2 regions of the Streptococcus cristatus AS 1.3089 genome follow, and region 2 is predicted to be linked to the other one. Evidence: predicted binding sites of a transcription regulator. Region 2 holds the regulator's gene; the other holds the start of a gene.
What was found. Region 2 encodes NrdR, which represses ribonucleotide reductase genes. Its sites were predicted from a motif close to ACACNATATATNGTGT; they were not measured.
Positions count from the first base shown of each region.

Region 1: nrdH (glutaredoxin-like protein NrdH) is a predicted target of NrdR. The motif match lies at 7,808-7,823, and genes of this name have one in related genera.

Region 1 is NC_021175.1:477,851-493,429, forward strand. Features, by position in the region: gene I872_RS02350 (type I restriction endonuclease subunit R) at 1-1,987, shown strand, start outside; gene I872_RS02355 (YozE family protein) at 2,009-2,224, shown strand; gene I872_RS02360 (PhoH family protein) at 2,315-3,313, shown strand; gene nrdF (class 1b ribonucleoside-diphosphate reductase subunit beta) at 3,366-4,331, opposite strand; gene I872_RS02370 (DUF4238 domain-containing protein) at 4,355-5,209, opposite strand; gene nrdE (class 1b ribonucleoside-diphosphate reductase subunit alpha) at 5,209-7,368, opposite strand; gene nrdH (glutaredoxin-like protein NrdH) at 7,463-7,681, opposite strand; gene I872_RS02385 (phosphocarrier protein HPr) at 8,128-8,391, shown strand; gene ptsP (phosphoenolpyruvate--protein phosphotransferase) at 8,393-10,126, shown strand; partial or broken gene I872_RS02395 (NADP-dependent glyceraldehyde-3-phosphate dehydrogenase) at 10,512-11,935, shown strand; gene glgB (1,4-alpha-glucan branching protein GlgB) at 12,323-14,236, shown strand; gene I872_RS02405 (glucose-1-phosphate adenylyltransferase) at 14,240-15,382, shown strand; gene glgD (glucose-1-phosphate adenylyltransferase subunit GlgD) at 15,372-15,579, shown strand, end outside.
Region 2 is NC_021175.1:1,784,376-1,799,954, reverse strand. Features, by position in the region: gene accB (acetyl-CoA carboxylase biotin carboxyl carrier protein) at 1-290, shown strand, start outside; gene fabZ (3-hydroxyacyl-ACP dehydratase FabZ) at 287-709, shown strand; gene I872_RS08875 (acetyl-CoA carboxylase biotin carboxylase subunit) at 728-2,095, shown strand; gene accD (acetyl-CoA carboxylase, carboxyltransferase subunit beta) at 2,161-3,024, shown strand; gene I872_RS08865 (acetyl-CoA carboxylase carboxyl transferase subunit alpha) at 3,021-3,791, shown strand; gene I872_RS08860 (carboxymuconolactone decarboxylase family protein) at 3,974-4,522, shown strand; glycine riboswitch at 4,949-5,041, shown strand; gene I872_RS08855 (alanine/glycine:cation symporter family protein) at 5,132-6,463, shown strand; gene nrdR (transcriptional regulator NrdR) at 6,612-7,085, shown strand; gene I872_RS08845 (replication initiation and membrane attachment family protein) at 7,092-8,246, shown strand; gene dnaI (primosomal protein DnaI) at 8,247-9,146, shown strand; gene I872_RS08835 (NADPH-dependent oxidoreductase) at 9,143-9,859, shown strand; gene der (ribosome biogenesis GTPase Der) at 9,902-11,212, shown strand; gene I872_RS08825 (hydroxymethylglutaryl-CoA synthase) at 11,500-12,678, shown strand; gene I872_RS08820 (hydroxymethylglutaryl-CoA reductase, degradative) at 12,675-13,955, shown strand; gene I872_RS08815 (threonine/serine exporter family protein) at 14,127-14,585, opposite strand; gene I872_RS08810 (threonine/serine exporter family protein) at 14,590-15,363, opposite strand; gene pflB (formate C-acetyltransferase) at 15,481-15,579, opposite strand, start outside.

The sequences.
Region 1 (15,579 bases), 840 kb from region 2:
ATATCAAAAATTCCAACCGAATTCAGTCAATGGTAGTAATAATACAAAAGAACTCCAACGAAGTATCGAAGAAAATGATGATCGAATCATTGTCACAACTATTCAAAAGTTAAATAAGTTTATCACAGCAAATCCAAATCATGAAGTCTATGGTAAGAAATGTGTCTTGATTTTTGACGAGTGTCATCGTTCCCAGTTTGGGAAGGCGCAGAAGCGCATCAAAAAGGCCTTTAAACAGTATGCTTTATTTGGCTTCACAGGGACACCGATTTTCCCAGAAAATAGCTTAACGGGTGAAACGACACAAGAAGTTTTTGGAGAACAACTTCATAACTATGTTATTACAGATGCTATTCGGGATAAAAAAGTCTTGAAGTTCAAGGTTGACTATAACTATATCAAACCTGAAATCAATAAGTATAGAGAAGCAGAGAAAGCAGTTGGTCAAGAGCTTGATGAGAAGAAACTAAAAAAGATGGAGAAGGAACTTCTTTTGCATCCAGAACGGATAGCAACCATCACAGAGTACCTGCTTCGAGTTTATAACACCAAAACGCATCGAAATCAACACTATACCCACAAACAAAAGCAGATGTCTGGATTTAATGCCATGTTAGCGGTACAAAGTATTGAAGCTGCTAAGTTATACTATGACGAACTCCAGCGACAACAAGCAACTTTACCAGAAACTAGACGCTTGAAAATTGCAACCATCTTTAGCTTCGCACCAAACGAAGAACAATCTGCTTACGGGGAAATTCAAGATGAAGAGTTAGAGCTGCAAACTACTCAAATGCCTCAATCTTCTAAAGAGTTTCTGGAAAAAGCGATTGATGACTATAATCGAATGTTCAAGACTAACTTCTCAACCGATGGAAAAGAGTTCCAAAATTACTATCGTGACCTTTCTAAACGAGTTAAGTCCAAGGAAGTGGACCTTCTAATTGTAGTGGGAATGTTCTTGACGGGATTTGATGCTCCGACTATGAATACTCTCTTTGTCGACAAAAATCTACGTTATCATGGTTTGATTCAGGCATTCTCGAGAACCAATCGAATTTTTAACAAGGTGAAACCTTTTGGGAATATCGTTTGTTTCCGTGATTTAGAAAAGGCTACGCAAGAAGCTATTAAAACTTTTGGGGATACCAACAAACTTGAAATCATCTTAGAAAAAAGCTTTAGTGAATACATGGATGGTTTCGTGGATCAAGTAACGGGTATCAAGGTCAAAGGCTATACTGAAGTCTGTCAGGAAATTCTTGAGAAATTCCCAAATCCACAAGAAATTAAAACCGAGCATGAGAAAAAGGAGTTTGTTAAGCTCTTTGGTGAATTACTGAAACTTGATAATGTTCTTCGAAATTATGACGAATTCCAAGAAATCGACAAACCTATTTCAGAAGGTTATCTTCAGGATTTAAGAAGTGCGTATGTGGAAATTCGAGATGAATTTTTGAACCTTAAAAACTATGAAAAGACCAAAGATTTAGAGGTTGACCTTTCAGATGTTGAATTTGAAATTGAATTACTAAAAACAGATGAGATTAACCTAGACTATATTCTGGCACTGATTGTTGAGAAATCGAAGAATTCTGAGTCTAAAGAAGTAATGAAAGCAGAAGTTAGCCGTGTGATTCGTTCTAGTATTGATATCCGTGCCAAGGAGGATTTGGTATTGAATTTTATCAATTATACGGATTTATCTCAATTACAGAATAATGAATCTATCTTAGTTTCTTTTTATACTTATGCTAAAAAAGAAAAAGAAGATTCTATTCAAAAACTAGCTAATGATGAAAATCTTGGGGAAGGCTATCGTTTGTTTATTGATAAAGCGATACAAAAAGGATATGCGGAAAGTGGTGGGACTGATCTAGATGATATTATTCCGCCAACTTCTCGACGTAAGGGGGCCCGGGAGTTGAAGAAGCAGCAAATACTTGCTAAACTTCAGAAATTAGTAGAAATTTACCGCGGTATATAATTATAATTTAGAAAGGACTCTATGAGAAAATCTTTTTACAGCTGGCTGATGACGGAGCGTAATCCCAAAAGTAATAAGCCAAAGGCTATTTTGGCGGACTTGGCATTTCAGGATACGGCCTTTCCCAAGCATACGGATGATTTTGATGAGGTCAGCCGTTTTCTAGAGGAGCATGCAAATTTTTCCTTTAACTTGGGCGAGTTCGATGCGATTTGGGAAGAGTATCAGGCCCATTGAGTGGATAATGGCTGGGGATAGTCATTTTCCGCTTGCTTTGATATAATAAATGTAATTCATTCAAAAAATTAAAATAGAGAGGTTCTTTGTTTGCAGGAACATTCAGTAGAATTGAAACTAGGTCATCCAGATGATGCCTTTCATCTCTTTGGCTCTAACGAACGCCATCTGCGCCTGATGGAGCAGGAATTGCAGGTTACCATTCATGCCCGAACCGAGATTGTTCAGATTTTGGGCACGGAGGCTGCCTGTGAGGAGACTCGCCAGGTCATTCAGGCTCTCTTGGTCTTGGTCAATCGTGGCATGACTATCGGAACGCCCGATGTGGTAACAGCCATTACCATGGTCAAAAATGACGAGATTGATAAGTTTGTAGCTCTTTACGAAGAAGAGATTATCAAGGACAGCTATGGCAAGCGAATTCGGGTCAAGACACTTGGCCAGAAAATCTATGTGGACAGTGTTAAAAATCACGATATCGTCTTTGGTATCGGGCCAGCCGGAACAGGGAAGACCTTTCTAGCGGTGACCTTAGCGGTGACAGCTCTCAAGCGTGGGCAGGTCAAGCGAATCATCCTGACAAGACCAGCGGTAGAAGCTGGTGAGAGTCTGGGCTTTCTGCCTGGTGATCTTAAGGAAAAGGTGGATCCATATCTGCGTCCGGTCTATGATGCTTTGTATCAGATTTTGGGCAAGGATCAGACGACGCGCCTGATGGAGCGAGAAATCATTGAGATTGCACCTTTAGCCTATATGCGGGGTCGGACGCTGGATGATGCCTTTGTCATTCTGGATGAAGCTCAAAATACCACCATCATGCAGATGAAGATGTTTCTGACACGTCTCGGCTTCCAGTCCAAGATGATTGTCAATGGAGATATCAGCCAGATTGACTTGCCTCGTAATGTTAAGTCGGGCCTCATTGATGCTCAGGAGAAATTGAAGAATATCTCCCAGATTGATTTTGTACATTTCTCAGCCAAGGACGTGGTCCGCCATCCAGTGGTGGCGCAGATTATCCGTGCCTATGAACCGCCAGCTCCTAAGAAAGAGGATAGTGAAATAGCTGAGGACGAAAGCACTAGCTGATAAAAAACGACTAACTTGATGAGCAAGTTAGTCGTTTTCTAGTATCTGCAAATTATTTGGTCAAACCGTAGTTGTAGTCGTCATCCTGCATAGCTTCCACTTCACCAAGAAGGTAACCATTTCCGACTTGAGAGAAGAAGTCGTGGTTGGATGTTCCTGTTGAGATTCCGTTCATGACGATAGGGTTGACATCATCCGCTGAATCTGGGAAAAGGGGATCTTGTCCGAGGTTCATGAGGGCTTTATTGGCATTGTAACGAAGGAAGGTTTTGACTTCTTCGGTCCAACCAACACCGTCATAGAGGCTTTCTGTATAGCCTTCTTCGTTTTCGTAGAGGGTGTAGAGCAGGTCGTACATCCATTCTTTGAGTTTTTCTTGCTCTTCTTCAGGCAATTCATTGAAACCAAGTTGGAATTTGTAACCAATGTAAGTTCCGTGAACAGATTCATCACGGATGATCAGTTTGATGATTTCCGCAACGTTGGCCAGTTTGTTATTGCCAAGATAGTAGAGTGGCGTAAAGAAACCAGAGTAGAAGAGGAAGGTTTCAAGGAAAACGCTGGCTACTTTCTTTTCAAGTGGGCTACCATTGAGGTAGATTTCATTGATAATTTCAGCTTTTCTTTGTAGGTAGGGATTAGTGTTAGTCCATTCAAAGATTTCTTCGATTTCAGCCTTGGTATTCAAGGTAGAAAAGATAGAAGAATAGGATTTTGCGTGGACAGATTCCATAAATTGGATGTTATTGAAAACAGCTTCCTCATGTGGTGTACGGATGTCTGAGCGAAGAGCCTGTACACCCGTTTCAGATTGCATGGTATCAAGAAGGGTCAACCCACCAAAGACTTTTCCTACCAAGTCTTTTTCTTTGTTTGAAAGTTTTCTCCAGTCGTCTAGGTCATTTGACAGAGGGATACGAGTATCGAGCCAGAATTGCTCCGTCAGCTTTTCCCAAGTGGACTTATCGATAACATCTTCGATAGCGTTCCAGTTAATGGCTTTGTAGTAAGTTTGCATGACAATCTCCTATGAAATAATTTTTAATTTTTAAAGTGACGAGAGTTGTGTATCCAATTTATATTTTTAAAGCGATTATAAATATACATTTGTTGTGTAATATTAAAAGGCTTATTTGATATTATATAATAGTTGGCAGTATTAATAGTGGCTTCATTAATATAGCACAATTTCTCATTTGTCATTTTCACCCATAAATTATCAGAGCAATTCATTTCATTATTTTGGAATTCAAAACACAGATAGGGGGAAATAGGCATTAGGATTTGAAATCCATTTGGAATGTTTGGAGGTCCGAATGTTGAAACAACTGGATTATCACTAGTTAGAAAGCCATTGCCAATAGAGATATGAAAATTCATTTGTTTAGGCTTTTTAAAAAAACTGAGAAAACTCTCTAAATTTTTATCTTTTTTCATTACTTTATTAAAAATATTTATATTTTCTAGATTGTTCTTTATTTCAGCTAATTCAATTGGGAACTCCCGAGATTCTGAGAAATGATTAATAAAATTAGATACTAACCTTACTCTGCCAGAGTCAGTTCTGATTTCTTGGAGAAACATATATTTCCAGATTGTTTCAATTTCGCTTTGATTTAAGGTACATGGTTTTCTTGATAATACGATATGTTCAACTATTTCAGAAATCTCCCCTTCAAATCTACTAAGCTTATTTTCAAGAATATTATCAACAATAATACGATCATCTGAGCTTTTTTCTTCGTAGGTATATCTCTTGTAACATATACTTTCATAGTGGACATATTGTTCCATATTAGCAATGCAATTATAAACATGAAACTTACTTGTATTATCAGCAAAATGTTTAAGTAAGCTTCTTGGATAATAATGTTGTTTTTTGTAACCATAAGTAATCAGATCACACAGCTTTCACATTGGTTAGCGCCTACTTCGCCACCATCGTCAGTAAAGGTGCGGACGTAGTAGATGGACTTGATTCCCTTGTTGAAAGCGTAGTTACGCAGGATAGAAAGGTCACGGGTTGTTTGCTTGCTTTCTTTTTTCCACTCGTAGAGGCCTTTAGGAATATCGCTGCGCATAAAGAGAGTCAGTGAAAGTCCTTGGTCCACGTGCTCAGTTGCAGCGGCGTAAACATCAATTACCTTTCGCATGTCCATGTCGTAGGCACTGGTGTAGTAAGGGATAGTCTCAGTTGACAGACCAGCAGCAGGATAGTAAATCTTACCGATTTTCTTTTCCTGACGTTCTTCGATCCGCTGGGTAATTGGGTGAATTGAAGCAGAAACGTCATTGATGTAGCTGATAGAGCCATTTGGTGCAACAGCTAGGCGGTTTTGGTGGTAGAGGCCGTCCGCTTTTACCTTGTCACGAAGTTCTGCCCAGTCAGTAGCGGTTGGGATAAAGATATCTTTGAAAAGTTCCTTCACACGGTCAGACTTAGGTACAAATTCACCCGTCAGGTATTTGTCAAAGTAAGTGCCGTTGGCATAGTCAGATCTTTCAAAGTTATGGAAGGTCACGCCACGCTCGCGAGCGATATTGTTAGACTCCACCAAGGTCCAGTAGTTCATGAGCATAAAGTAGATGCTGGTGAACTCGACAGCTTCTGCTGATCCATAGTCGATCAACTGCTGCGCCAAATAGCTGTGCAGTCCCATAGCTCCTAGTCCAAAGGTATGCGCCAGACTGTTACCGTGGTCAATCGAAGGAACAGCTGTGATGTGTGAGCTGTCAGTGACAAAGGTCAGGGCGCGTGTCATAGTCCGGATGGATTTTCCAAAGTCAGGCGAAGTCATCATGTTGACAACGTTGGTAGAGCCCAAGTTACATGATACATCTGTTCCCAAGTGGAGATACTCTTGAGCATCATTCAAGAGGCTAGGCTCTTGAACTTGCAGGATTTCAGAGCAAAGGTTACTCATGATGATTTTGCCATCGATTGGATTAGAACGGTTGGCCGTATCAATGTTTACGACATAAGGATAGCCAGACTCTTGCTGGAGTTTAGAAATTTCTGTTTCCAAATCACGGGCCTTGATCTTGGTCTTAGTGATATTTGGATTAGCGACTAGCTCATCGTATTTTTCAGTGATGTCGATATAGGCAAATGGTAGGCCGTATTCACGTTCGATTGAGTAGGGACTGAAGAGGTACATATCTTCATTTTTGCGCGCTAATTCGTAGAACTTATCCGGAATCACAACACCGAGCGAGAGGGTTTTAACCCGAACTTTTTCGTCGGCATTTTCCTTTTTAGTAGAAAGGAAAGCGATGATATCTGGGTGGAAGACGTTGAGGTAGACGACCCCTGCTCCTTGACGTTGACCAAGTTGGTTTGAGTAAGAGAAGCTGTCTTCAAAGAGCTTCATAACAGGCACAACACCAGACGCAGCTCCTTCATAACCCTTGATAGGGGCGCCAGCTTCCCGCAGATTGCTGAGGGAAATACCGACCCCGCCTCCGATACGAGACAATTGCAGGGCAGAGTTGATGGAGCGGCCAATAGAGTTCATATCATCTGTTACTTGGATGAGGAAGCAGGAAACCAATTCGCCACGACGAGCCCGACCTGCGTTGAGGAAGCTTGGTGTCGCTGGTTGATAGCGTTGGTGGATGATTTCATTGGCAATATCCTTGGCAATAGCTTCGTCTCCGTTGGCAAAGTAGAGGGCGTTGAAGAGTACCCGATCTTCCATGCTTTCCAGATAGTATTCACCATCATTTGTCTTCAGCGCATACTGGTTGTAGAATTTGTAGGCTGCCATGAAAGATTTGAACTTGAAATCTTGAGCATGGATAAATGCAGCTAACTCTTCAATATATTCAGGAGAATAGAGCTGGATAAATTCTTTTTCCAAGTAGTTTTCTTCAATTAAATACTGAATTTTTTCGGTAATAGAAGCAAACTTCATTGTGTTTGGTTCAACATTTTCTTTAAAGAAGGCATCCAAGGCTTCTTTGTCTTTGTGAAGCATAATTTGCCCATTGACTGGACGATTGATTTCGTTATTTAGACGGAAGTAAGTCACATCTTCTAAGTGTTTGAGTCCCATAATTTTCCTTTTTCTAAAATGGTTTTTGCTTTAACAATATAAAGGGCTCCTACGAATGATAGGAGCGGCAATAAAGCTCTAAATACTGACGAGATTATGATAATTTTTTAAGTTTGCCAGGTTGGAAACCAGAGAATGCTTCAGTTGGCGTTTGGATAACAGGCGCTGCATTGAAACCAAGGCTTTTGACATGGTCAATGTATTCTGGTTGCTCATCAAGGTTGATTTCGCGATATTCCACATGGTTGGTATCAAGAAAACGCTTGGTCATTTTGCATTGGACGCAATCGTTTTTGGAGTAAATAGTCACCATTACATGATTCCTCTATACTTTCATTTTCTTAAATTTTAATATGAAACTAGTATATCTAAAAGCGAATACGATGTCAACAGTTTTGAACTAAATATTGTATGACGTTTTCTTATAGATGCTAGTAAGATACAATATATAGTGTATAAAAAGTTGTAGTGAAGGGAAGAACTACAAGTGCTGATAACGCTTACTTGTGCTGATGAAAGATAGACTAATAGTAACTTGATAAGAGAAGACAGCCTTCAAAAACTTTAAGAAAAAGATGGCGAAATATAGCTTTAGTCTACTATATCAAGACCGAATTTATTTTCAAAGTCTAACGAAATATTTTGTAAGCGAGCCATAAAATTCTTGAAAAAGATTTCAAAAAGTGATATAATACCAATTTGTAAGGGTTATCACAATAACTCAAAAAGAATTATTTTTATTTAAAGGAGAGTCTAACTATGGCTTCTAAAGATTTCCACATTGTGGCAGAAACAGGTATTCACGCGCGTCCAGCAACTTTGTTGGTGCAAACTGCTAGCAAATTTGCTTCAGATATCACACTTGAATACAAAGGTAAATCAGTAAACCTTAAATCAATCATGGGCGTTATGAGCCTTGGTGTTGGTCAAGGTGCAGACGTAGTTATCTCAGCTGAAGGTGCAGATGCAGACGACGCAATTGCAGCTATCTCAGAAACAATGGAAAAAGAAGGATTGGCTTAATATGACAGAAATGCTTAAAGGAATTGCAGCATCTGATGGTGTTGCTGTTGCTAAGGCATATCTATTAGTTCAACCGGATTTGTCATTTGAGACTGTTTCAGTCGATGATACGAATGCAGAAGAGGCTCGTTTGGATGCAGCTCTTGAAGCTTCACAGAACGAGCTTTCTGTTATCCGTGAGAAAGCAGTAGATAGCCTTGGTGAGGAAGCGGCTCAAGTATTTGACGCTCACTTAATGGTACTCGCTGACCCTGAAATGGTTGGTCAAATCAAAGAAACTATCCGTACTAAGAAAGTAAATGCGGAAGCTGGTCTGAAAGAAGTTACAGACATGTTTATCGCTATTTTTGAAGGTATGGAAGACAATCCATACATGCAAGAACGTGCGGCAGATATTCGTGACGTTACCAAGCGCGTTTTGGCAAACCTTTTGGGCAAGAAATTACCAAATCCAGCTTCTATCAATGAAGAATCAGTTGTCATTGCACATGACTTGACTCCTTCTGATACAGCTCAATTAGACAAGAAATTTGTTAAAGCTTTTGTAACTAATATTGGTGGACGTACAAGCCACTCTGCGATCATGGCGCGTACGCTTGAAATCGCAGCGGTATTGGGAACAAATAATATCACTGAACTCGTTAAAGATGGCGATATCATTGCAGCAAATGGTATCACTGGTGAAGTAATCATCAACCCAACTGAAGAGCAAGCAGCAGAATTCAAGGCAGCTGGTGAAGCTTATGCTAAACAAAAAGCTGAATGGGCTCTCTTGAAAGATGCTCAAACAGTGACTGCTGATGGCAAACACTTTGAACTCGCTGCTAATATCGGTACACCAAAAGACGTTGAAGGTGTCAATGCAAATGGTGCGGAAGCTGTAGGTCTTTACCGTACAGAATTCCTTTACATGGATTCACAAGACTTCCCAACAGAAGATGAGCAATACGAAGCTTACAAGGCTGTCTTGGAAGGTATGAACGGTAAGCCAGTGGTTGTCCGTACAATGGACATCGGTGGAGATAAGGAACTTCCGTACTTCGATATGCCGCACGAAATGAATCCATTCCTTGGATTCCGTGCATTGCGTATCTCTATCTCTGAAACTGGTGACGCTATGTTCCGTACACAGATCCGCGCTCTCTTGCGTGCTTCTGTACATGGACAATTGCGTATCATGTTCCCGATGGTTGCTCTTCTGACAGAATTCCGCAAGGCTAAGGCAGTTTACGAAGAAGAAAAAGCTAAATTGCAAGCTGAAGGAGTTGCTGTAGCTGACAATATCCAAGTGGGTATCATGATTGAAATTCCAGCGGCAGCGATGTTGGCGGATCAATTTGCTAAAGAAGTTGACTTCTTCTCTATCGGTACTAACGACTTGATCCAATACACAATGGCAGCTGACCGTATGAACGAACAAGTTTCATACCTCTATCAACCTTACAACCCATCTATCCTTCGCTTGATCAACAATGTTATCAAGGCAGCTCACGCTGAAGGCAAGTGGGCAGGTATGTGTGGAGAAATGGCCGGTGACCAAACAGCTGTGCCACTCCTTGTCGGTATGGGCTTGGATGAGTTCTCTATGAGTGCAACATCTGTCCTTCGGACTCGTAGTCTCATGAAGAAATTGGATACAGTGAAGATGCAAGAACTTGCACAACGCGCTTTGACTGAGTGTGCGACAATGGAAGAAGTTCTTGAACTTGAAAAAGAATATCTTGACTTCGATTAATCTGAAAAAATAGAGAGCGGGACAGAAATCGGTAATTCGTTAGAATTCAATTTCGTCGTCCCACCTCCGCACAGTTGAGTAGGGCTGTAAAAGCTGATGAAATCAGGGTAGTAGAGCCCACTCAACCACTGCGTCTTGCTCGACAATCCAAAGACAATTGAGAGGCTAGGACTTTTGTCCCAGCCTCTTTTAGTTTGCTGCGGTGTCCTAGGGAAGCCAGTTTAGGAAGTAGGAATTCGGGAAAAGGGCAGATATACAGAGAAAATATGGACAAATTAAGATCATTTATCCAACTTGTGAAAATTTTCTTTAAATTTACGAAATTGACTTGAAATTTTCAGAAAATTTGGTAAAATGATACTTAATAAGATTTTGGAGGGGACACGTGAAGCAATATAAGAATTATATAAATGGTGAGTGGCGCGTTTCTGAAAATGAAATTACCATCTCATCTCCTATTAACAATGAGGCTTTAGGAACTGTTCCTGCCATGACACAGGCAGAGGTAGACGATGCGATGGCGAGCGCTCGTGCGGCTTTGCCAGCTTGGCGCGCTCTTTCAGCGGTTGAACGTGCGGCTTATTTGCATAAGGCTGCGGATATTTTGGAGCGTGATCAGGAGAAGATCGGCGAAATTCTGGCAAAAGAAGTTGCTAAGGGCATCAAAGCGGCAGTTGGAGAGGTAGTCCGAACAGCAGACTTGATTCGCTATGCAGCTGAAGAGGGGATTCGTATTCACGGTCAGGTTATGGAAGGCGGGGGTTTTGAAGCTGCCAGCAAGAAAAACTAGCTGTAGTCCGCCGTGAGCCTGTAGGAGTTGTATTGGCTATTGCGCCATTTAACTACCCAGTTAATCTGTCTGCTTCTAAAATTGCTCCTGCCCTTATCGGTGGAAATGTCGTGATGTTTAAGCCACCTACTCAAGGTTCAATCTCTGGTTTGCTCTTGGCTCAGGCTTTTGCTGAGGCAGGTCTGCCTGCTGGTGTTTTCAATACCATTACTGGTCGTGGTTCAGAAATCGGAGACTACATCATTGAGCATAAGGAAGTAAACTACATTAACTTTACTGGCTCCACTCCAATCGGTGAGCGCATCGGTAAGTTGGCTGGTATGCGTCCAATTATGCTTGAATTGGGTGGTAAGGATGCTGCAGTCGTGCTGGAAGATGCTGACTTGGAGCATGCAGCTAAGCAGATTGTTGGCGGGGCATACAGTTATTCCGGCCAGCGCTGTACGGCCATTAAACGTGTCATTGTCATGGAGAGCGTAGCAGATAAATTGGCAGCGTTGCTTCAGGCAGAGGTAGAGAAACTGACGGTTGGTGATCCCTTTGATAATGCGGATATCACACCAGTCATTGATCATGCATCAGCAGATTTCATCTGGGGGTTGATTGAAGACGCTCAGGAAAAGGGAGCGTCAGCCTTGACAGAAATCAAACGTGAAGCAAATCTCATCTGGCCTGCCTTGTTTGACCATGTGACACTGGATATGAAAGTAGCTTGGGAAGAGCCATTTGGTCCTGTTCTTCCGATTATTCGTGTGACTTCCCTTGAAGAGGCTATCCAGATCTGTAATCAGTCAGAATTTGGTCTTCAATCTTCAGTCTTTACAAATGATTTTCCGAAAGCATTTGAAATTGCTGAAAAACTGGAAGTGGGTACTGTACATATCAATAATAAGACCCAACGTGGTCCAGATAACTTCCCATTCCTTGGTGTTAAAGGGTCTGGAGCTGGAGTGCAAGGGATTCGTTACAGTATCGAAGCCATGACACAAGTGAAATCCATCGTGTTTGATGTGAAATAATGAGAAAGGCGGCTTTGTGCGGCCTTTTTTCTTACCATAATGCACTTGCAAATCTAACATGTGATCGAACAATTTGAAAAGAAATAAGTATTTATATTTTTGATTACTTACCAATTTAAAATGTAAATTTACATATTGGTCTAGATAAATTATTTTAGGAATCCTAGTACAGGGATTGATTTCTAGGTATAGATATTAGCCTCAAACTCTTTGAAATCAGTATTTTATCAGATATTTTCCACAAAAACGTTGATATAGCAACTCATTCTTTTGAAGAAATTGGGCTTTGAAATTTTTGAGACTGTTTTTGGAAATTTACTTGAAAAATATAAGAAAATGAGGTAAAATAGAAACATAGAAAACGCTTACAAATAGGAAGGTGATTGAATGGACAAAAAAGAAGCATTAAGAACCTTTACAACAGGTGAAAACTTTCATTTGCAGCATTATTTAGGAGTGCATCAGGATGTGGTGGATGGCAAAGCTGGCTACACCTTTAGAGTCTGGGCTCCAAATGCGCAGAATGTGCATCTGATTGGAGATTTTACCAACTGGTATGGAGATCAGATTCCTATGACTCGCAATGAAGGCGGTGTCTGGGAAGTCTTCACGGATTTACCTAAGGAAGGGGATATTTACAAGTACAATATCAAACGCAGTAGCGGTCAGGAAATCTTGAAAATTGATCCGCTGGCTATCTATTTCGAAGAGCGCCCAGGTACGGGAGCTATTGTTCGGACTATTCCAGAGAAGAAGTGGCAAGATGGACTTTGGCTAGCTCGGAGAAAGCGTTGGGGCTTTTTCTCAAGACCGGTCAATATCTATGAAGTGCATGCTGGATCTTGGAAACGTAATCCTGACGGCAGTCCCTATTCTATGGCTCAGCTTAAGGAGGAATTGATTCCTTATCTGGTAGAAATGAACTATACACACGTTGAGTTCATGCCACTCATGGCGCATCCTTTGGGACTCAGCTGGGGCTACCAGCTCATGGGTTATTTTGCCTTTGAGCATACTTATGGAACGCCAGAGGAATTTCAGGATTTTGTCGAGGAATGTCACTTGAATAATATTGGTGTCATTGTGGACTGGGTTCCAGGTCACTTTACCATCAATGACGATGCCTTGGCCTACTATGATGGAACACCAACCTTTGAGTACCAGGATCATGACCGAGCTCACAACTATGGCTGGGGTGCCTTGAATTTTGACCTAGGAAAAAATGAAGTGCAATCCTTCTTGATTTCTAGCATCAAGTTCTGGATTGATTTCTACCATCTAGATGGGGTTCGTGTGGATGCGGTTAGCAATATGCTCTATCTAGACTACGATAGTGGTCCTTGGCAGCCAAACAAGGACGGCGGTAATCGTAACTATGAAGGCTACTATTTCTTGCAACGTTTGAACACAGTCATCAAGCTATTTCATCCAGATGTCATGATGATTGCTGAAGAGAGCTCGTCCGAAACCAAGATTACGGGTATGATAGAGATGGGCGGTTTGGGCTTTGACTTCAAGTGGAATATGGGTTGGATGAACGATATTCTCCGTTTCTACGAAGAAGACCCGATTTACCGCAAGTACGATTTCAATCTGGTGACTTTCAGCTTCATGTATTCATTTTCTGAAAATTTCCTCTTGCCTTTCTCTCACGACGAAGTCGTTCACGGTAAGAAGAGCATGATGCATAAGATGTGGGGTGACCGCTATAATCAATTTGCTGGTCTACGAAACCTCTTGACCTATCAAATCTGCCATCCAGGCAAGAAATTGCTCTTTATGGGTTCAGAATTTGGTCAATTCCTAGAGTGGAAGTCAGAAGAGCAGTTGGAATGGTCAAATCTGGACGATCATATGAATAAGAAGATGCAAACCTTCACTTCTGAGCTCAATGCCTTCTATAAAGACAATCGTCCGCTTTGGGAGATTGATTTGAGCTATGATGGCATCGAAATCATTGATGCCGACAATACCGATCAGAGCGTCCTTTCTTTTATCCGTAAGACGGAAAAAGGGGATATGCTAGTCTGTGTGTTCAATATGGTGCCAGTAGAGCGCAAAAACTTTACAATTGGTGTGCCAGTGGCAGCCGTTTATGAAGAAGTATGGAATACTGAATTAGAGAAATGGGGAGGTGTTTGGAAAGAACACAACGAAACAGTTCAGTCTCAAGAGGGACTATGGAAAGATTATCCGCAGACCTTGACCTTTACGCTACCAGCTTTGGGAGCAAGTATTTGGAAAATCAAGCGTCGTGTGAATGTTCGTAAAAATGCTAAAAAAGATTCCACAAAGGAGTAGGATATGAAGAATGAAATGCTAGCTTTGATTCTTGCCGGTGGGCAAGGAACTCGTCTTGGAAAGCTCACACAAAGTATTGCGAAACCAGCAGTACAGTTTGGTGGTCGTTATCGTATTATTGATTTCGCGCTGTCGAACTGTGCCAATTCTGGGATCAACAATGTCGGTGTGATTACCCAGTACCAACCACTTGCTTTGAACAGCCATATCGGGAACGGTTCAAGCTGGGGCTTGGATGGTATCAATACAGGTGTATCCATTCTTCAGCCTTACTCTGCTAGTGAAGGAAATCGTTGGTTTGAGGGAACTAGCCACGCTATTCTCCAAAATATAGACTATATCGATAGCATCAATCCTGAATATGTTTTAATCCTATCTGGAGACCATATCTACAAGATGGACTACGACGATATGCTCCAATCCCACAAGGATAACAGCGCTAGTTTGACGGTTGCTGTCTTGGATGTGCCTCTCAAGGAAGCTAGCCGTTTTGGTATCATGAATACTGATGCTAACAATCGGATCGTTGAATTTGAAGAAAAACCAGAAAATCCTAAATCAACCAAGGCTTCTATGGGTATCTATATCTTTGACTGGCAACGTCTCCGCAATATGCTGATTGCTGCTGAAAAGACCAATGTAGATATGTCCGACTTTGGTAAAAATGTTATCCCTAACTATCTTGAATCTGGCGAAAGCGTTTATGCTTATGAATTTAGTGGCTATTGGAAAGACGTTGGTACGATTGAGTCACTTTGGGAAGCGAACATGGAATACATTAGTCCAGAAAATGCTTTAGACAGTCGTGATCGTCAGTGGAAAATTTACTCACGCAACTTGATTTCACCACCAAACTACCTTGGTGCGAATGCTCATGTTGAAGATTCTTTGGTAGTTGATGGCTGTTTCGTAGATGGAACTGTTAAGCATTCTATCCTCTCAACAGGCGCTCAAGTTCGTGAAGGTGCAGAAGTCATTGATTCTGTGATTATGAGTGGCGCTGTTATCGGGCAGGGAGCTAAGATTAAACGTGCGATTATTGGTGAGGGCGCAGTCGTTTCTGATGGTGTAGAGATTGACGGAACAGATGAAGTGCAAGTAGTCGGATATAATGAAAAAGTGGGGGTACCAACAGATGAAGATTGATAAATATTCAGCGATTTTAGGAAATACGGTCGGTTTCCACGACATGTCAACCTTAACAGACCATCGTCCAGTTGCTAGTTTGCCATTTGGTGGGAAATACCGCTTGATTGACTTCCCCCTTTCTAGCCTTGCCAATGCTGGTGTTCGTAGCGTCTTTGGTATCTTCCAGCAAGACAATATCAGCTCTGTATTTGACC
Region 2 (15,579 bases):
CTGCAGCGCCTGAAGTGGCTCCAGAGGCTCCAGAGGCTCCAACCCCTGCTGCTGAAGGCGATGTCGTGGAAAGTCCATTGGTCGGCGTGGCCTACTTGGCCGCAGGACCAGATAAACCAGCTTTTGTCAATGTGGGAGACCGAGTTAAAAAAGGTCAAACTCTGATGATCATTGAAGCCATGAAGGTCATGAATGAAGTGCCAGCACCTAAAGATGGTCTGGTTACAGAAATTCTGGTTCAGAATGAAGAAATGGTTGAGTTTGGGAAAGGGCTGGTACGCATCAAATGATTGATATCAATGCAATAAAAGAAGCACTTCCGCACCGTTATCCCATGCTCTTGGTGGACCGTGTTTTGGAAGTCAGTGAAGATGAGATTGTTGCTTTGAAAAATGTGACAATCAACGAGCCTTTCTTTAATGGACATTTTCCCCAGTATCCAGTTATGCCAGGTGTCTTAATCATGGAAGCTCTGGCTCAAACGGCTGGTGTGCTGGAATTATCTAAAGAAGAAAATAAGGGCAAACTGGTCTTCTATGCAGGAATGGACAAGGTTAAGTTCAAAAAGCAAGTTGTACCAGGTGATCAATTGATTATGACAGCTAAGTTTGTCAAGCGCCGCGGCACCATTGCAGTGGTAGAGGCCAAGGCCGAAGTTGACGGAAAACTTGCAGCCAGCGGAACCTTGACCTTTGCGATTGGTCAATAAGAAAGAGGAGATTTCACCATGTTTCGTAAAATTTTAATTGCTAACCGTGGGGAAATTGCGGTCAGAATTATTCGTGCAGCTCGCGAGCTGGGAATCGATACGGTCGCCGTCTATTCAACGGCTGACAAAGAAGCACTCCATACCTTACTGGCTGATGAGGCGGTCTGTATCGGTCCAGCCAAGTCTACGGATTCTTATCTGAATATGAACGCGGTCCTATCTGCGGCTGTTCTGACAGGTGCAGAAGCCATTCATCCTGGTTTTGGTTTTTTGAGCGAAAACTCCAAATTTGCGACTATGTGCGAAGAAGTCGGCATTAAGTTTATTGGACCTTCAGGTGCTGTTATGGACCTGATGGGGGACAAGATTAATGCTCGGGCTCAGATGATTAAGGCCAAAGTGCCAGTCATCCCAGGTTCTGATGGTGAGGTTCATACCTCTGAAGAAGCCTTGGAAGTCGCCGAAAAGATAGGCTATCCAGTCATGCTCAAAGCTTCTGCTGGTGGCGGCGGTAAAGGCATTCGTAAGGTTGAAAAGGCTGAGGATTTAGTGGCAGCCTTTGAGTCTGCTTCTAGTGAAGCCAAAGCGGCCTTTGGGAATGGTGCCATGTATATGGAGCGAGTCATCTATCCAGCGCGCCATATTGAAGTGCAGATTTTGGCAGATCAGCAGGGGCATGTGGTCCACTTGGGCGAGCGGGACTGCTCTTTGCAGCGGAATAATCAGAAGGTGCTGGAAGAAAGTCCGTCTGTGGCAATTGGGAAAACCCTGCGTCAGCAGATTGGGGAAGCAGCTGTTCGGGCTGCTGAGTCAGTCGGCTATGAAAATGCCGGAACGATTGAGTTTCTGCTGGATGAAGCCAAGGGCGAATTCTACTTTATGGAGATGAATACTCGCGTGCAGGTTGAGCATCCAGTGACTGAGTTTGTTACCGGTGTGGATATTGTTAAAGAGCAGATTAAGATTGCGGATGGTCAAGAGCTATCCTTCAGTCAAGAAGATGTTGAAATTCGCGGTCATGCGATTGAATGTCGGATCAACGCTGAAAATCCAGCCTTTAACTTTGCACCGAGCCCAGGCAAGATTTCCAATCTTTATCTGCCAAGTGGTGGAGTAGGACTGCGCGTGGATTCAGCCGTCTATCCTGGCTACACTATTCCCCCTTACTATGACAGCATGATTGCCAAAATCATCGTTCATGGGGAAAATCGCTTTGATGCCCTGATGAAGATGCAACGGGCTCTCTATGAGCTAGAAATTGACGGTGTTGTGACCAATAGCAGTTTCCAGTTGGATTTGATTTCAGATCCTAATGTGATTGCTGGTGATTATGATACAGCCTTTCTCATGGAGCAGTTCCTTCCGGCTTATCAAGAGAAAAAATAGATGACAAGGAGTGATTTTGTTTGAAAGAAGCAGAATCACTCTAAAATTTAATGAAGGAGTAAGCAATGCCTTTGTTTTCAAAAAAGGATAAATATATTCGGATCAATCCTAATCGTTCCTCTCGTGCCTTGCCTCAGCCAAAACCAGAAGTTCCAGATGAGCTTTTTTCTAAGTGCCCAGGTTGTAAGCATACCATTTATCAAAAAGATTTGGGGGCAGAACGTGTCTGTCCAAGCTGTGGCTATACTTTTCGGATTTCAGCTTTTGAGCGCCTGAGCTTGACGGTGGATCAAGGAAGCTTTGAGGAATTGTTCACTGGTATTGAGACGACAGATCCCTTGCGTTTTCCAAATTATCGAGAAAAACTGGCGGAGACACGGGCAAAGACTGGCCTAGATGAGGCCGTTTTGACGGGGATAGCTAGTATCAAGGGACAAAAAACAGCCCTTGGGATCATGGATTCCAACTTTATCATGGCTTCCATGGGAACGGTTGTCGGTGAAAAGATTACCCGTCTCTTTGAGTATGCGACAGAGCATAAATTGCCAGTCGTTCTGTTTACGGCTTCTGGCGGTGCCCGCATGCAGGAGGGCATCATGAGCCTGATGCAAATGGCCAAAACGTCTGCTGCTGTACAACGTCATTCAAAGGCTGGTCTTTTTTACCTAACCGTTTTGACAGATCCGACAACAGGTGGTGTCACAGCCTCTTTTGCTATGGAAGGTGATATTATCTTGGCAGAAGCGCAGGCCTTGGTAGGCTTTGCTGGCCGTCGGGTTATTGAGTCTACTGTAAGGGAAAAATTGCCAGATGACTTTCAAAAGGCAGAGTTCTTGCTGGAGCATGGCTTTGTTGATGCGATTGTCAAACGTGGTGAATTGCGAGATCGGATTGCTACTCTCTTGAGCTTTCATGGAGGTGACCAATGACAAAAATCAGTCAGATTATCAAAGCAGCGCGTGATCAGTCCCGTTTGACGGCTCTGGATTTTGCCCAAGGCATTTTTGATGATTTTGTGGAGTTGCACGGAGATCGTGGTTTCCGTGATGATGGTGCTGTCATTGGCGGTATCGGAACCTTAAATGGTCAGCCAGTCACAGTGGTCGGTATTCAAAAAGGTCGCAATTTGCAGGATAATTTGCGACGGAACTTTGGTCAGCCCCATCCGGAAGGCTATCGCAAGGCCCTACGTCTCATGAAGCAGGCTGAGAAATTCGGCCGTCCAGTCGTGACTTTTATCAATACAGCTGGTGCCTATCCTGGCGTCGGTGCTGAGGAGCGCGGACAGGGAGAAGCCATTGCCCGTAATCTCATGGAAATGAGTGATCTGAAAGTGCCCATTATTGCCATTATCATTGGTGAGGGTGGCTCTGGTGGGGCGCTGGCCTTAGCAGTGGCTGACAGGGTCTGGATGCTGGAAAACTCTATGTATGCCATTCTCAGTCCGGAAGGCTTTGCTTCCATTTTATGGAAGGATGGCAGCCGAGCAATGGAGGCGGCTGAGATGATGAAAATCACCTCGCATGAGCTTTTGCAGATGGGTGTCGTTGATAAGGTTATCCCCGAACGTGGCTTTAATAAAAATGAGCTCTTAGCTACAGTCAAGCAAGAAATCAGTACCGAATTAGCGGAACTTTCTAAACTTTCTCTCGAGCAACTTTTGGAAGATCGCTATCAACGTTTTAGAAAATATTAGTCAGAAGCCTTAGGGCTTCTTTTTCTTGCTTGAGAGAGGTATGGAGACAGTTAAGGTGGTAATATATTTTAGTTTGACATGTGGCAATATATTCTCTTTATAGAGGTCATATAAAATATATATTATACAAGCTGTCAGACCTATGTTAAGATAGTTGCTAATCAAAAGAAATGAGGTTTCATATGTCAGAATTTACTATCCACACAATTGAGTCCGCACCTGCCGAGGTAAAAGAGGTCCTGGAAACTGTTCAAAAAGATAACGGTGGTTACATTCCCAATCTTATCGGTCTTTTGGCCAATGCACCAACGGCCTTGGAAACTTATCGGACAGTTGGAGCTATCAATCGCCGCAACAGCCTGACACCGACTGAGCGGGAAGTAGTGCAGATTACAGCTGCAGTTACCAACGGCTGCGCCTTCTGTGTGGCGGGTCACACAGCTTTTTCAATCAAGCAGATTCAAATGAATGATGATCTTTTGGAGGCTCTACGCAATCGTACGCCGATAGATACAGATCCGAAGCTAGATACACTTGCCAAATTTACCATTGCTGTCATCAATACCAAGGGACGAGTCGGAGATGAGGCTTTGGCAGACTTCCTAGAAGCCGGCTATACGCATGAAAATGCTCTGGATGTAGTTCTGGGTGTTAGTCTTGCAACCCTCTGCAATTATGCCAATAATCTAGCAAACACACCAATCAATCCAGAATTGCAGCCTTATGCCTAGTCTTTGAGGGGTGAGAAGGGCTTTGTAGAACGACCCATTCTTTTTCATTGACTACAAGTCAAGCAAGAAACCAGTGCTGAACTAGCAGAACTTTCTAAAATTTTTCTTGACTAACTCTTGGAAGAATGTTGTCAATATTTTAAGGAATGAAAAATTGTAAAACATAGTGCAAAAAACTTACAGAACTTCAATTAGTGTAAATCATAAATAACCACATCAACAGGTAACCAAGGAGATTCTATGAGTTACTATCATCTCACCTTTGAATAAATTATCTGTCTGACCTTTTGGGGTCAATACAATATTCAAAGTTTTTCATAAAATATTGACAAAAACCGAATATTATTTTAAAATAATAGAAAATTTAGAATAAACACCGAATGAAGTTTTTCAGAAATAAGCGTTTGAACCTTATGACTGTGAAATGGACGGAACTCTGGAGAGACCATGATTGGCACCGAAGGGGCAAGGCGGTTTAGAACCGCTCAAACTCTCAGGTAAAAGGACAGAGCAAGGGAAGGACAGAAGTCGGTCATTCTCAAGCATCCAGAGTACATGTGTAAACATGTACTTTTCTTTTTCTCGGTGTGGAAAAGGAGCATAAGACTTATGTTGAAGTTGCTGAATCAAATTGATTCTTTGGTCTGGGGGCCTCCCCTTTTGATTTTATTGGTTGGAACGGGAATTTATCTGACTCTTCGTCTGAGGTTGCTACAGATTTCGCGTCTTTCTCGAGCCTTTCGCTTAATTTTTGTATCCGGAGAGGATCACCATGGAGACGTGTCAAGCTTTGCTGCTCTTTGTACAGCATTGGCAGCCACGGTTGGAACGGGGAATATTATCGGTGTTGCGACGGCCATAAAAGTTGGTGGACCGGGTGCCTTGTTTTGGATGTGGTTAGCTGCTTTCTTTGGAATGGCAACCAAGTATGCCGAAGGTTTATTAGCGATTAAGTATCGTTCCAAGGATGCCCACGGAGCAGTTGCTGGTGGCCCCATGCACTATATTCTGTTGGGAATGGGAGAAAAATGGCGTCCGCTAGCCATCTTCTTTGCTGTTGCGGGTGTCTTGGTAGCTCTTTTAGGTATTGGAACCTTTACGCAGGTCAACTCCATCACAGAAGCCATGCATAATACTATTCAGCTACCTTCAGCTATGACAGCCTTTATCTTGGCTATTTTGGTGGCTTTGGTTATTTTCAGCGGCATTCAGTCCATTGCGCGAGTGTCGACCAAGGTTGTGCCTTTTATGGCAGCTATTTATATCTTGGGAACCATAACCATTTTGCTTCTTAACTTTGATCGGCTTGGGGCAACTTTGCAGCTGGTCTTCACTTCTGCCTTTAGTCAAACAGCAGCGGTGGGCGGCTTTGCTGGTGCAAGCATGCGGATGGCCATTCAAAATGGGGTAGCTCGTGGCGTCTTTTCAAATGAATCGGGCCTAGGATCAGCTCCTATTGCGGCAGCGGCAGCTAAGACTAAGGAACCTGTCGAGCAAGGCTTGATTTCGATGACGGGAACCTTTATTGATACCCTCATTATTTGTAGCTTAACTGGTCTGACAATCTTAGTCACTGGCGTTTGGAATAGTGATTTGAACGGCGTTAGATTGACACAAGCGGCATTTTCTACAGTATTCTCTAGTTTCGGTCCTGTTCTTCTCACTATTTTTCTGGTTCTTTTCGCCTTTACCACGATTTTAGGCTGGAACTACTACGGTGAGCGTTGTTTTGAGTTCCTGTTTGGTGTCAAATATATTCGCTTGTACCGAATCATCTTTGTCGCTATGGTGCTCTTAGGAGGCTTTATCGAGTTAGAAGCAGTTTGGGTTATTGCCGATATTGTCAATGCCTTGATGGCCTTGCCAAATCTGATTGCTCTTTTGGTCTTATCTCCTGTTATTATTGCTGAGACCAAAAAGTATTTTGACAAAAAGGGCTGAGTTTTTAGTTGCTGGATTTTTGAAAGAAGATTACCTTGCTAAAGCTGCTTTGTCAGCTTTAGTTTTTTTATGGGCGAGAAATCTCTCGTCTTTTGTTATTGGTCAAAACATGGTATAATGAAGTATTAAGATTCTAGGAGGAAATGACATGCGTTGTCCCAAATGTGGCGGAAGCAAATCAAGTGTGGTTGACAGCCGGCAGGCAGAAGATGGAAATACAATCCGTCGTCGCCGTGAATGCGAGGAATGCCAGCATCGTTTTACAACTTATGAGCGCGTGGAAGAAAGAACCCTAGTCGTTGTCAAAAAAGATGGAACGCGTGAGCAATTTTCTCGGGATAAGATCTTTAACGGAATCATCCGCTCCGCCCAGAAGCGTCCGGTATCAAGTGATGAGATTGAAGAATTGGTCAATCGGATTGAGCAAAAGCTCCGCAGTCAGAGTGAAAATGAGATTGCTAGCGAATATATTGGCTCTCTGGTTATGGATGAGCTGGCCGAACTGGATGAAATTACCTATGTCCGTTTTGCCAGTGTTTATCGGAGTTTCAAAGATGTTGGCGAGCTGGAAAGCCTTTTGAAGCAGATTACCAAGGGTTCTAAGAAGAAAAAGGAAAAATAATGGCTTATGAAACCAAATGATCATTTTTCTTTCTTGTCTAATAACCAGGTCAGTCAAGATATGAGCGGGCTGGCCCGTTATTATCTACCCATTGTGGGTAAGGATGCAGTGGCACTTTATCTTTATCTGGTTTCTTTTTGGGATAATGGAGCTCAGCAGCGACTTTTCAGTCATATTTTAAATCATCTTGATTTTGGTATGGAAGTGTTGGAGAGAAGTTTGGAGCGCCTATCAGCTATTGGGTTGCTAGAGCTTTTCCAGACTGAGACGGGGTTTTCCATCCGACTCTATCCAACCTTGTCTGCTGAGGACTTCTTTGCTCATCATGTGTACAGTAGTCTTTTGGAGAAAAAGATTGGTCAGGCGGCGGTAGATAAGCTACGACCGGAAAATCCAGCTGGGCAAAAGATCAGTCCTTCTTTTAGCCAGATTTATGGCATGGATGACGTCAGTCCGACGAGAACTAGTCGCCAAAATGATTTTGATTTGACGCATTTTAAACAGAGAATGGCCCAGGATGGCTTGCGTTTTGCAGATGAAAAAACGGACCTCTTGGACTTGTTTGCCATTGCGGAGCAGAAGAAATGGACTTGGTATGAGACTTATGTCTTAGCGCGTGATACGGCTGTGTCGCATGTGATTTCAACGAAAAGGATGCAGCAAAAAATTCAGCAAAAGCCAGTTTCGGGAGACTTTTCTCCGCAAGAGCAGTCTATTATTCGTGAGGCCAAAAGCAAGCAGCCCTTGCTCTTTTTGGCCGAAATCAAGAAAACCCGCCAAGCGGCCATTACGCGTAGTGAACGGAAGCTGATTCAGGATTTGGCAGAGATGGGACTTTTGGATGAAGTTATCAATATCATCCTGCTCTTGACTTTTAATAAGGTGGATTCGGCCAATCTCAATGAGAAGTATGCCCTCAAGGTGGCCAATGACTTTTCTTATCAAAAGGTGACCTCGGCTGAAGAGGCGGTCCTGAAAATCCGCGAGCGCAACCAGCAGACGAATAGTCGTCCTGCGCAAGTCAGCCCAGCTTCTGCTAAAAGCAATGTGCCGAATTGGAGTCAGCCAGATTACAAAAATGAAACTAGCTTAGAAAAACAAGCGGAACTAGAGGAACAAAAAAGAAGACTTTTAGCAAGACTGGAAGAGGGAGGCGATTAAATGGAAAAAATAGGACAGGCGATGCCTCATATGAATAAGGTGAAGCAATTTGATTATCAAAAATTAGTCCAGCAGATTTTAGCAGATCCAGATATCGCTGCCTTTATCAGTCGAGAACAACTGTCTCCAACCGAAATTCAGCGGAGCATTTCTAAGTTCAATCAATACATTACAGAACGCGATCGCTTCCTGCTAGAAGATCAGAACTATATTGCCAAGGGTTATAAGCCGATTTTGGTGAAAAATGAAGGCTATGCGGATGTTGCCTATGAGGAAACGCCTGAGTTGATTGAGCAGGAGAGACAGGAAACGATTAGAAGCCGTCTCAACCTTATCAATCTGCCAGCCAGTTTAAAAGAGGCTAGTTTGGCCAAAGTGGATTTAGACGATGTCGGTCGCTACAAAGCTTTCGAGTTCTTGACCAGTTTTGTTGCGGACTTTCCGCATTATCAAAAGGCTGTTTATCTCTACGGAGATTTCGGCGTGGGTAAGAGCTACATGATGGCTGCTCTGGCGCATGATTTGTCAGAAAAGCGCAGTGTCTCAACGACTCTTCTCCACTATCCGAGCTTTGTTTTGGATGTTAAAAATGCGATCAGTTCTGGCTTGGTCAAGGACAAAATTGACCAGGTCAAGACAGCTCAAGTGCTGATTTTGGACGATATCGGTGCTGAGCAGTCTAGTCCATGGATGCGGGATGAGATTTTGCAGGTTATCCTCCAGCACCGTATGCAGGAAAATCTGCCGACTTTCTTCACTTCTAACTTTAGTTTTGCAGATTTGGAACGTCACTTTGCCAACTCTAAGAATGGCGATGAGACTTGGCAGGCTAAGCGGGTTATGGAGCGGATTAAGTTTTTAGCTCAAGAAGTACACCTAGAAGGAGAGAATCGCCGATGAATGAAACAATTAAGTTGATGAAAGCTCATACGTCTGTTCGCCGTTTTACGGAGGAGCAGATTTCGGATAAGGAATTACGTGCTATTATCGATGCTGGACGTGCTGCTTCCAGTTGGAAAAACTTCCAGTCCTACTCTATCATCGTGGTGCGCAGCCAGGAGAAAAAAGAGGCTCTTTTTGACTTAGTTCCGCAGAAAGCAATTCTTCAGGCATCAGTCTTTTTGCTCTTTGTAGGAGACCTCAATCGAGCTAAAAAGGGAGCTGCGCTACATACAGAAGATTTTTATCCGGAGGGAACTGAAAATATCCTCATTAGCTCGGTAGATGCTGCTTTGGCAGGGCAAAATACCCTCTTGGCAGCTGAAAGTCTGGGTTATGGCGGCGTTATTATTGGTTTAGTTCGCTACGAAGCTTCAAAAATTGCCCAGCTATTTAATCTGCCAGACTATACTTATCCAGTTTTTGGTATGGCTTTAGGAAAACCAAATCAAAACCATGCTGTCAAGCCACGCCTGCCCTATGAAGCGGTGGTCTTTGAGGCAGAATACTGTGAGCAGGGAAGCTCAGTTATCGAGGCCTATGACCGTGTGCAGGCTGAGTATGCTGGTGAGCGAGCACAGGATACTTGGAGCCAGCGTTTGGCAGCTCAATTTGGTCAGGAGCCGAATCAAGCGATTGACCAACTGTTCAAAGAAAAGAAATTAGAAAATTAAGGCGGAGCTCTGCTCTGTCCCAAAGAATGAAAGAGGGAAAACATGGCTTTACCAACTATTGCCATTGTCGGCCGTCCTAATGTCGGCAAATCAACGCTTTTTAATCGGATTGCGGGAGAGCGGATTTCCATTGTCGAAGACGTGGAAGGGGTTACCCGTGACCGAATCTATGCGACGGCAGATTGGCTGAATCGTAAGTTCAGTATCATTGATACGGGCGGAATTGACGATGTTGATGCGCCTTTTATGGAGCAAATCAAACACCAAGCTGAGATTGCTATGGACGAGGCTGATGTCATCGTTTTTGTTGTGTCTGGCAAGGAAGGCATCACTGATGCGGACGAGTATGTGGCTCGCATGCTTTATAAGACTCACAAACCGATTATTTTAGCAGTCAATAAGGTGGATAATCCCGAGATCCGCAATGAAATCTATGATTTCTATGCACTGGGCTTGGGCGATCCATTCCCAGTATCTTCTGTCCACGGGATCGGCACAGGGGATGTTCTGGATGCTATCGTCGAAAATCTTCCTCACGAGGAAGTAGTTGAAAATCCTGATATGATTAAGTTTAGTCTGATTGGCCGTCCTAATGTCGGTAAGTCTAGCTTGATCAATGCCATCTTGGGTGAGGATCGGGTCATTGCCAGTCCAGTGGCTGGTACAACACGCGATGCTATTGATACGGTCTTTACGGACAGTGAAGGTCAGGAATTTACCATGATCGACACGGCTGGTATACGCAAGTCAGGCAAGGTCTATGAAAATACAGAGAAATACTCTGTTATGCGGGCTATGCGGGCAATCGATCGCTCAGATGTCGTTCTGATGGTGCTGAATGCTGAAGAAGGAATTCGTGAGTACGACAAGCGAATCGCTGGCTTCGCCCATGAAGCAGGAAAAGGAATGATCATCGTCGTAAATAAGTGGGATACGCTGGAAAAAGACAACCATACCATGAAAGACTGGGAAGAAGATATTCGCGACCAGTTCCAGTACTTGTCTTATGCGCCGATTATCTTTGTTTCTGCCTTGACCAAGCAGCGTCTCCATAAGCTGCCGGCTATGATTAAGCAAATCAGTCAGAGTCAGAATACCCGTATTCCATCAGCGGTGCTTAATGATGTCATCATGGATGCTATCGCCATTAATCCGACACCGACTGACAAGGGCAAACGTCTCAAGATTTTTTATGCGACTCAGGTTGCGACCAAACCGCCGACCTTTGTCATCTTTGTCAACGAAGAAGAGCTTATGCACTTCTCATACCTGCGTTTCTTGGAAAATCAAATCCGCAAGGCCTTTGTCTTTGAAGGAACACCGATTCACTTGATTGCAAGGAAACGGAAGTAGGACTCGCTTCAGCCTGTTTACAAAGAAAACAAGGTATATTGCAAGGAGTTTATGGAGGGAGGCTTATCCTTAAATCCATAAACTTGCTAGCTCAAAATTTGGAATAGATTGATGAGGGAAACTGAATTGGAAAAATTGGGTTTCTCTTATTTTTTGATGATGAGCTTTCTCCGTCTCAAGTCGGATTTGGGATTAAAAATGGTTTTTAAAAGAGTTTTAGCCTTAATTATGGTAAAATAGTGTCTGAATACTATTAGCTATCAAATGAATTGAATGAGGTCTTTATGATGAAAATCGGAATCGATCAAATCGGTTTTGCGACCAGCAATTATGTTTTAAAATTAGATCATCTGGCTGAGGAGCGGGGCATTGATCCCAACAAGCTCAGCAAGGGATTATTGATGAAGGAGATCAGCATTGCTCCTTTAACTGAGGATATTGTCACTCTGGGCGCGACAGCAGCTGAACAAATCTTGACCGTAGAGGATAAGCAGGTCATTGATATGGTCATTGTCGCAACGGAGTCTAGCATCGACCAAAGTAAGGCGGCTTCGGTCTTTATTCACGGTCTTTTGGGGATCCAGCCCTTTGCTCGTAGCTTTGAAATGAAGGAAGCCTGCTACGCTGGAACTGCTGCTCTAGACTATGCCAAGCTACATATCAAACAATATCCAGAAAGCAAGGTCTTGGTCATCGCTAGTGATATTGCAAAATACGGGATAGAGGCGCCAGGCGAGCCGACTCAAGGTGCAGGCGCAATCGCTATGCTGATCAGTCAAAATCCACGAATCCTGGAGTTCAACGATGACAATGTGGCCCAGACTCGTGATATTATGGATTTCTGGCGACCAAATTATTCTACGACTCCTTATGTCAATGGTGTCTACTCAACCCAGCAGTATTTGGATTGCCTTGAGACAACTTGGAAGGAATATCAAAAGCGTCATGGCTTAGCTCTAGCCGACTTTGCAGCGGTCTGTTTCCATCTTCCTTATCCTAAATTGGCACTCAAAGGTTTAAATAAAATTATGGATCAGAGCTTGTCTCAGGAAGAGCAGAGAAAACTGCAAGAAAACTTTGATAAGTCTATTCTTTATAGCCAAAAGGTTGGAAACATCTACACAGGCTCGCTCTTTTTGGGGCTCTTGTCCCTTTTAGAAAACTCTGAAAATCTCAAGGCTGGTGACAAGATTGCTCTCTTTAGTTATGGTAGCGGTGCTGTCGCTGAGATTTTCAGTGCTAATCTGGTAGAAGGTTATGAAAAACAACTGACGACTCATCGCTTGGAGCAATTGAATCAACGTCAGGAACTGACAGTTGCCACCTATGAAGAGCTTTTCTTTGCAGAAGCCCAGCTGGATGAAAACGGCTCAGCTGTCTTTTCTGGCTATGATGACCAAGTTTACGCCTTGGTTCAAATAGACCAACACCAGCGCAAGTATATCAAAGTTGAGAAACCATCATGAAAATAAATTGGACTGGATTTTCTAAAAAGACACCTGCAGAGCGGCTAGAGTTTCTAAAAGCCCATGAGCTACTCCAGGATGAGAATTGGCAGAATCTTGCTAATCAATACTATCTGCCGTTGGAGACAGCCAATCAAATGAGTGAAAATGTGCTTTCTATTCTGGCTTTGCCTTATTCGATTGCACCGGACTTTCTCATAGATGAGCAGGTTTATCAGGTACCCTTTGTAACAGAGGAGCCTTCTGTCGTTGCTGCTGCTAGTTTTGCAGCAAAAATCATCAAGCGCAGCGGTGGTTTCAAGACCAAGATTCATAATCGCCAGATGATTGGACAGGTCGCGCTCTATGATGTACCTGATGTAGCTAAAGCTCTAGAGCAGATTCAAAATGAAAAGTCAGCTTTATTAAAATTGGCGAATCAAGCCCATCCTTCCATCGTCAAGCGAGGTGGTGGGGCGCGTGAATTGCGAACGGATTTCCTGGAGGGAGAGACAGATTTTCTAGTCGTCTACCTTGTCGTGGATACCCAGGAAGCCATGGGCGCCAATATCCTTAATACGATGCTAGAAGCCCTAAAAGAACGGTTAGAGGAGATAACAGGTGGGCAGAGCCTGATGGCCATCTTATCTAACTATGCGACTGAGGCGCTCGTAACAGCTTCTTGTGAAATTGATTTCCACTCACTCAGTCGAGACAAGGCAGAAGCTGAACGCACTGCCCAAAGAATCGTTCTAGCCAGTCAGTTTGCAAAGCAGGATCCTTATCGGGCCAGCACGCATAATAAAGGGATTTTTAACGGAATTGATGCAGTTCTTTTGGCGACAGGAAATGATTGGCGGGCCATTGAAGCAGGAGCTCATGCCTATGCTGCTCACGATGGCGCCTACCAAGGTTTGAGTCAGTGGGAGGTCGATCTAGAAGAAGAAAAGCTCTATGGCCAGTTGACTCTACCCATGCCTGTTGCGGCCAAGGGAGGCTCCATTGGGCTTAATCCAATGGTTGTCGCCAGTTTTGATTTATTAGGGCAACCGACAGCCAAAGAATTAGCTTCGATTGTCGTCTCTGTCGGCTTAGCGCAAAATTTTGCGGCCTTGAGAGCACTGGTGACCACGGGAATTCAGGCTGGCCACATGAAACTCCAAGCTAAATCTCTAGCTTTATTGGCAGGTGCTCAGGAAGATGAGATTGCTGCTGTTGTTGCAGAACTTCTCAAAGAGAAGCAATTCAATCAGGCAAAAGCTAAGGAAATTCTAACCAAAATGCGTAAAGAAAAATGAGAGTGGGACAGAAATCGGTAATTCGTTAGAATTCGATTTCGTCGTCCCACCTCCGCACAGTTGAGTAGGGCTTTAAAAGCTGATGGAATCAGCGTAATAGAGCCCACTCAACCACTGCGTCTTGCTCGACAATCCAAAGACAATTGAGAGGCTAGGACTTTTGTCCCAGCCTCATTTTTTATAGTGAAGAGGATGTTTCTTAAGGTAGCTGTAGATCTTTAAGACGACAGTCCCGCTAGCCATCCCGATAGAGATGACCAAGGCTAGGATGACGACCAAGGTAGCATTGACCATAGCATGACTGTAATCACCTGTCACAAAGAAGGCAGTTGTCCGGTAAGAAATATATCCAGGTACTAGAGGCGCTAGAATAGCCAAAATAAAGACGACAGCTGGCGTTCTGTAGATGATGCTGAGGATTTGGCTGGCACAGGAACCAATGATAGCAGCCACAAAGGTTGCTATGATGACATTGGTCGGTCCCTTGAGTAGGAGATAGAGTAGCCAAGTGGACATTCCTAAGACTCCGCCGGGAATCAGCATACTCCGCTGGACATTTAGAACGATTAGAAAAGTGATGATGGCCAGTAGGCTGGCAAGGGCTTGCAGTAAGAAAGTCAAGATTGTCATAGGCTTATTTCATAATAAGGAGGGCGACAGAGGTACCTGCACCAAGAGCAAGGGTAATGAGGAGCGATTCAAAGAGCTTGCTCATCCCAGAATTGATATGGCTGGTCATGATGTCACGCACAGAGTTGGTCAGGGCGATTCCTGGGACGAAGGGCATGACAGCTCCTGCGATAATCAAGTCTGCTGTTGAATCGAAGCCTGAGTAGCGAGCCCAAATCTGAGCCAATAATCCGAAGACGAAAGCCCCAGCAAAGGCTGATACGAAAGGAATCCGAATATATTTATCGACATAAAGGGAGAAAGAAAAGCCAAATAGGGTTGCTATACCAGCCCCAAGAGCATCGTAAAAATTTCCACCGAACATGATTGAAAAGAAGGGCGCACTGAGCGTAGCAGCTGTAATCAGCTCTTTTTCGCTATAAGGAAGCTTTTTTATTTTAAGTTCCTTTAGTTGTTCAAGCGCTTCTTCCAAATTGATTGCTCCACTGACTAATTGCCGAGAAACCTGATTGACATCACAGACTTTCTCGATATTATAGTTCGTATGGATATTTCGTTTCATTCGAGAAATATTGGTATTTTCAATGGAAAAGAATACGGCAACTGGCATGGCCAAGGCATTGCAGTCCATGATGCCCTGCGAATGGGCGATCCGGATCATGGTGTCTTCGACCCGATAAATCTCTGAACCACTTTGTAGTAGCAAAGTCCCAGCTAGCATGATAACATCGACGGCCAGATTAAGATTTTTTTCATCTGTAGACATTTTCTCAGCCATTGCATCCCCTTTTTCGTTTCACAATAACTCTATTATAACACAAATGCCCCAAGCTATCTCTATAAATCAAAATAAAACCAGCTGATTTTCAGCTGGTTTTACAATTAGGAAAGAGGTTTAGCTAAGTGCATCATCCATTGAAAGGACTTCGTGGAAGACACGTTGTGTTAATTCAGTCTTTTGCTCTGGAGTGAGATATTTAGTGTTTACACAGTA